Regions from separate parts of the Rhizobium sp. Root491 genome, predicted to be linked through region 3. Evidence: predicted binding sites of a transcription regulator. Region 3 holds the regulator's gene; each other region holds the start of a gene.
The links. Region 3 encodes PhoB, which activates phosphate uptake and scavenging genes when phosphate is short. Its sites were predicted from a motif close to TGTCATNNANCTGTCAT; they were not measured.

Region 1: the regulator PhoB is predicted to act here: its motif matches at 915-931, upstream of ASD46_RS06235 (DUF1045 domain-containing protein).
Region 2: the regulator PhoB is predicted to act here: its motif matches at 1,282-1,298, upstream of ASD46_RS20905 (DUF47 domain-containing protein).

Annotation. Positions count from the first base shown of each region.
Region 1 covers NZ_LMFF01000001.1:1,250,566-1,252,765, forward strand. Annotated here, with positions in the region: gene phnE (phosphonate ABC transporter, permease protein PhnE) at 1-756, shown strand, start outside; gene ASD46_RS06235 (DUF1045 domain-containing protein) at 1,023-1,721, shown strand; gene ASD46_RS06240 (alpha-D-ribose 1-methylphosphonate 5-triphosphate diphosphatase) at 1,718-2,200, shown strand, end outside.
Region 2 covers NZ_LMFF01000017.1:165,804-168,003, forward strand. Annotated here, with positions in the region: gene ASD46_RS20895 (efflux RND transporter permease subunit) at 1-665, shown strand, start outside; gene ASD46_RS20900 (NUDIX hydrolase) at 687-1,229, opposite strand; gene ASD46_RS20905 (DUF47 domain-containing protein) at 1,343-1,987, shown strand; gene ASD46_RS20910 (inorganic phosphate transporter) at 1,987-2,200, shown strand, end outside.
Region 3 covers NZ_LMFF01000001.1:1,006,081-1,008,280, reverse strand. Annotated here, with positions in the region: gene phoU (phosphate signaling complex protein PhoU) at 50-775, shown strand; gene phoB (phosphate regulon transcriptional regulator PhoB) at 807-1,490, shown strand; gene ASD46_RS04995 (GcrA family cell cycle regulator) at 1,790-2,200, opposite strand, start outside.

The DNA.
Region 1 (2,200 bases), 240 kb from region 3:
TTCGATACCAAATCGGAATTCTGGGGCAAGGGCTACGGCGACCTTGCCGCACTGGCGCTGTGGGGGGAAAGGCTCGATCCCACGCGCTCCAATATCAGCCACATGGTCGATGATTTCCTCGACAATGGTGTCTGGCAGCACGCCGATATTCTTTCCAAGCTGATGCAGACGCTGGTGATGGCCTTTGTGGGCACGTTGTTCGGCACGCTCGTTGCCCTGCCGCTCGCTTTTCTCGCCGCACGCAATATCACCGCCAACAGGGCCGCCAACTGGGGCATGAAGCGTCTATTCGACTTCCTGCGCTCGATCGACATGCTGATCTGGGCGCTGTTTTTCACCCGCAGCTTCGGTCCGGGGCCGATCCCCGGCATTGCCGCGATCTTCTTCACCGATACCGGCGCGCTCGGCAAGGTCTATGCCGAGGCGCTGGAGAATGTTGACGACAAGCAGCGCGAGGGCGTCAAATCGGTTGGCGCTTCCCCCATTGCCGTCAATCGTTTCGGCGTGCTTCCGCAGGTCCTGCCGGTCTTCATTTCCCAGTCGCTTTATTTCTGGGAAAGCAACACCCGTTCAGCCACGATCATCGGTGCGGTTGGTGCTGGCGGCATCGGTTTGAAACTGCTGGAAGCGATGGGTACCAATGCCGACTGGGACAAGGTCGCTTATATGGTGCTGCTCATTCTCTTCGTGGTTTTCCTGTTCGACCACATCTCGAATTCCCTGCGGTCGCGCCTGATCGGGAAAACCCAGCATTAATTCATAAAGCAGGAGCGGGGTTTGGCTATCCCGCTTCCCAAGACGTGCGCAAAACCGGAACCTCTTTGCAAAGTCAGATACATCCCGTCAATGCGCCAGCATCCGTCTTGCGGACATTCGAGAGACACGCGGCGTTTCAAGCGCTTTTTTTCCTGGGGCATCATCATTCTGTCACGGAAAGCGATTACCTCGCACTCCTGACCTTGCGGGAAGCGGGCGAGTCACGCCAAATAGCTTTTCATCCAGGTTTTCCATGACACCGAAGAGTGCTTGCCGTGCGCTACGCCATCTATTTTTCTCCGGCTAAAGATCATCCACTGACTGAAGCGGCGTCGCGCTGGCTGGGACGCAATGCCTTTTCCGGCGCGCAACATGATGACCATGGCGCTTATGCGGAGATGACCGAGGAGCCGCGCCGTTACGGTTTCCACGCGACGCTGAAAGCCCCCTTCGAGCTTTCCGAAAAATACAGCGAAGCGGATCTCGTCGCCGCCCTCGAACAGTTTGCGGCCAGCCAGTCCGTCTTCGATATTCCACGTGTTGTCATCGGTGCACTCGGGCCGTTTTTCGCGCTCGTTCCGGATCGCACCTACCAGCCGCTGCAGGATTTTGCCGCTGAGATCGTTGACCATTTCGACCGTTTTCGCGCGCCCCTGTCCGAGACGGACATTGCCCGCCGGCGCCCGCAAAACCTGACCGAAAGCCAGCGGCAAAATCTGTCGCTTTGGGGTTATCCGCATGTCATGGATGACTTCCGCTTTCATATGACGCTGACGGGCCGCATCGACGAAAGCGACGCGCCCGCTATCCAGGATGTGCTTTCGACCAAGTTTTCCGAGTTCGTCGACCGGCCTCTCACCATTTCCGGCCTCGCTTTGTTCGTTGAGGAAACGCGCGGCGCACCATTTACCGTTCATCGCTGGCACCCGCTTGGCCAGCCGCCAAAGAAAGATGCTGACCCATGACCGAGCATGCCCTTTCCAACGCCCGTATCGTTCTGGAAGACGATATTATTCTGGGATCCGTTCTGATCCGTGACGGCAAGATCGCCGATATCAGCGAAGGCGCCTCCAAGACCGGTGAGGATCTCGAAGGCGATTTCCTCATCCCGGGTCTGGTGGAACTGCACACCGACCATCTGGAACAGCACTATTCGCCGCGTCCCGGGGTTATCTGGGATAAGATTGCCGCCATTCAGGCTCACGATGCGCAGGTCGCGTCATCAGGCATTACCACTGTTTTCGACTGCCTGCGGCTGGGCTCCGACGAAGATGGCGGGTTCAAGAAGGGCGAGATGCGGGAAATGGCGGATGCCATTGAAACCGCTGCCGATCAGAACCGCCTGCGGGCAGATCACCTGCTGCACCTGCGCTGTGAAGTCGCCTCCGCCGATGTGCTCGAGCATTTCGAAGATTTTGAGACCGATCCGCGTGTGCGGCTGATT
Region 2 (2,200 bases), on a different contig from region 3:
CAGACGTTTTGAAAACCCTTACCGCCGCCCGCGACCTGCCGGACGGCTACCGTATCCGCTTCGGCGGCGACGCCGAAACCATGGAGGAGACGGTTGGCCACATGGTAACCGCGCTCGCAATGGCGGTCATCTTCATCTACATCGTGCTCGCCTCGCAATTCGGCAGCTTCCTGCAACCGCTCGCCATCATGGCGTCCCTGCCGCTATCTCTCATCGGCGTCCTCGTCGGGCTCTTGGTTGCCGGCAGCACGATCAACATGTTCTCGCTGATCGGCTTCATCATGCTGATGGGCCTCGTTACAAAGAACGGCATCCTGCTTGTCGATTTCGCCAACCGCGAAAGGAAGCGTGGACTTTCGCTCAACGAAGCGCTGGCGAGCGCCGGCATCATCCGCTTCCGCCCGATCATCATGACGACGCTTGCGATGATTTTCGGCATGATTCCGCTCGGGCTGGCTGTTGGCGGTGGCGGGGCACAGCGCGCGCCGATGGCGCACGCAGTAATCGGCGGCCTCATCAGCTCCACCCTGCTCACCCTGATCGTCGTGCCGACAATCCTGTCTTACATCGACAGCATCACCCGGCGTTTCGCCCGCCTGCTACCGAAGGCACCGGACGAGATGGGGGAGACGGGATCGACCGAACGTCCATCTTCACCATCCTAGGTTCGCCGGTGACGTTTGCCGTTAGGACTTTTCTTCGGTCAGGCGTTTCCTCTTCCCCCTCGGGCGGAAGTCGACCAGAAGCGATTTCAGTTCGATTTCCCGGACGCGCCTTGCTGCCTCGTCCGGGCGAACCCATTCCAGAAGGCGTTCGCCGCGCTCCTTGAAACTCGTTTCCTCCCCGGTGATCTCGATCTGGAAGACATCGACAACGCAGGGAACGACATCGCCATTGTCGAGCATCTTGAGATAGGTGTAGCGGCCAACGGCGTCCTTCCTCACGCGGCCACGAACGCCCGCTTCCTCCCACGCCTCGATCGCGGCAGCCTCATGCGGCTTCTTGCGTTTCATCGGCCAGCCGCGCGGAATGATCCAGCGTGCGCTGGTGCGGGAGGTGACGACGAGGATTTCGATCTCTTCGCCGCTTCCGGTATAACGGAAGCATAAGGCGGCATATTGCTGCCGGAAAGAGCCGGTGAACAGCTTTTCAGGAACAGCAGCAAGTTGCTGAAGCAATGTCAGGGAACGCGCCGGACGGGCTTTCCGACTTTTCTTCATGGATTTCATATCCGTTGATACTGCCGATTTTCCGGGTTGCATCAATGCCCCGCGTGCATTTATGACAGTTTTATGACAATCACCCCCCACAACTAATAAAGCGCCATTGAGGGCCAATTCGCATGATGAGCATTTTTCGCAAGCTGATGCCGCGCGAGGACCGTTTCTTCGACATGTTTAGCAAACATTCGGAAACGGTCGTCAAAGCCGCCGCAGCTCTGGACCACCTTCTCAGCGGCGTCGACGTCGAGAAAAACTGCGACCTTATCGTCGCCCTCGAAGACCAGGCGGATGATATTACCCGCGACGTTCTGCTTGCGGTGCGCCGCAGCTTCATAACGCCCTTTGATCGTGGCGATATCAAGGACCTCATCCAGTCCATGGATGACGCCATCGACATGATGCACAAGACCGTCAAGACGATCCGGCTGTTCGAGCAGACCGAATTCGACCCGCTGATGCGCGAGATGGGCCACGAGATCGTGCGTGCGGCAAGCCTCGTCGCCGAAGCCATCCCGCTTCTGGAAAAGGTCGGCACCAATGCCCAGCGCCTGTCGGTGATTGCCGAAGAGGTTACCCGCGTCGAAGGGCGCTCCGACGAGCTTCATGACCAGGGCCTGAAGGACCTCTTCCGGCGCCATGGTGCGACCGGCAATGCCATGGCCTATATGATCGGCAGCGAGATCTACGGCGAACTCGAAAAGGTCGTCGACCGCTTCGAGGACGTGGCGAACGAGATCAGCGGCATCGTTATCGAGAACGTCTGATGGATGTCGCGCTTGCACTGCCACTGCTTGTCGGCCTTATCGCCATCGCGCTGTTCTTTGATTTTCTGAACGGTCTCCACGACGCCGCAAATTCCATCGCCACCATCGTTTCCACCCGTGTATTGCGCCCGCAATATGCGGTGGCATGGGCGGCCTTCTTCAATTTCATCGCCTTCCTGTTCTTCGGCCTGCATGTGGCCGAAACGCTCGGCA
Region 3 (2,200 bases):
TGCCCCGCTGTTGGGCACGCGCATGCAGGCCAAGCCGGAGGAATAGACCATGACACAGACAACGACCCATTCGCATATCCTGTCTGCCTATGACGACGAACTGAAGTTTCTGACGCGCCGCATCGCCGAAATGGGCGGTCTTGCCGAGCAGATGTGCGGTGACGCCGTGCGCGCACTCGTCAATTCCGATGCTGCGCTCGCGCAGAAGGTCATTTCGGACGATACCATTCTCGACCATGCTGAGCGCGAAATCGGCGACAAGGCGATTGTAACCATCGCCAAGCGTCAGCCGATGGCGGCAGACCTTCGCGAGATCATCGGCACCCTGCGTATCGCCGCCGATCTCGAACGCGTCGGCGATCTTGGCAAGAACACGGCCAAGCGCGTTATTGCTGTCGCCGGCACCGGTGTTCCGCGCAAGCTCGCCCGCGGCATCGAGCATCTGTCCGACCTGGCGCTGGTGCAGCTCAAGGAAGTCCTCGACGTCTATTCCACGCGTTCCGCCGAAAAGGCCAATGCGATCCGTGAACGCGACGAGGAAATCGATGCCATGTACACGTCGCTCTTCCGGGAGCTTCTGACCTACATGATGGAAGACCCGCGCAACATCACCACCTGCACGCATCTTCTGTTCTGCGCCAAGAACATCGAGCGTATCGGCGATCATGCGACGAATATCGCAGAGACGATCTATTACATGACCACCGGCAGCCAGCCGGAGGGCGAGCGTCCGAAGGACGACAGTTCCAACACGCTTGGTTCGGTGACCGAGTAACAGACAAGCAGAAGCTTGCGGAGTTCAGCATATGGTGCCCAAGATTGCAGTTGTGGAAGACGAGGAAGCGTTGAGCGTCCTGCTTCGTTACAATCTCGAGGCTGAGGGATACGACGTCGACACGATACCCCGTGGCGATGAGGCGGAAATCAGGCTGCAGGAGCGCATTCCGGATCTTCTTATCCTGGACTGGATGTTGCCCGGTGTCTCCGGTATCGAACTGTGCCGGCGCTTGAGAATGCGGCCGGAAACAGAACGCCTGCCCATCATCATGCTGACGGCGCGTGGCGAAGAGAGCGAACGGGTTCGCGGTCTCGCTACCGGCGCTGACGATTATGTCGTCAAGCCGTTCTCGACGCCGGAACTCATGGCCCGGGTCAAGGCCATGTTGCGCCGGGCCCGTCCGGAGGTTCTGTCGTCGGTGCTCAAATGCGGCGATATCGAACTGGATCGCGAGACCCATCGCGTTCACCGCAAAAGCCGCGAAGTGCGCCTCGGCCCCACGGAATTCCGCTTGCTGGAATTCCTGATGACGTCGCCGGGTCGGGTGTTTTCCCGCTCGCAATTGCTGGATGGCGTCTGGGGTCACGATATCTATGTCGACGAGCGCACTGTCGATGTGCATGTCGGACGTCTGCGCAAGGCCCTGAATTTCTCGCACATGCAGGATGTCATCCGCACGGTGCGTGGTGCGGGATATTCGATGGAAGCCTGAGCGAAGCGGAACCAGATGGTTTCGCTGGCGAAGTAGTGCACCAAAAAATCAGGAAGCCCGAAATCTGAAACGGTTTCGGGCTTTTTCAATATGAATATCCGCCAAACTCGATGCCATTGTCCGTTTTGACCGGAGGAGATCGGCTGCGCGTTGAAATCCGGATTGAAGGGTCACGCCCAATAGTAAGGGGAAAGGGTGTGGCCTGCCATCAAGCCGCCCAGAAAGCGGCTTTATTTTTGTCATAAAAAAACGGGCCCGAAGGCCCGTAATTTTTGAGTGCTGAATGCGTGCCGCAACACTCAAGCCTTGCGGCGCTCGCTCACCGGCTGGTAGGCGAGTTTCGCATGGAACTTGCAATAGGGCGAAGATTCCAGCGCTTCACAACCGCAGAAATGGAAGTCGTCCTTCAGCGGATCGCCAACCGGCCATTTGCAGGTGCGCTCGGTCAGTTCCGTCAGCGTCAGGCGACGGGAAATGGGCGTGACAACGTTCTTGGAAGGAACGTAATCGAGAACCTGCGCGGTCTCGATATCGATCTCCTCGTGCAGCGCCGTTGCCGCGTTCGAACGGGTGAGGATGCGCGCCGGTGCCGCGTTGACGCGACCTGCGAAAGTCGTCGCACGCGGGGCAGGGGCAGCGGTGCGCTTCGGCGCGGAGCGTGCCGAAGTCACTGGACCGCCAGCCTTGACGCGTCCCGGCAGATTGAGACG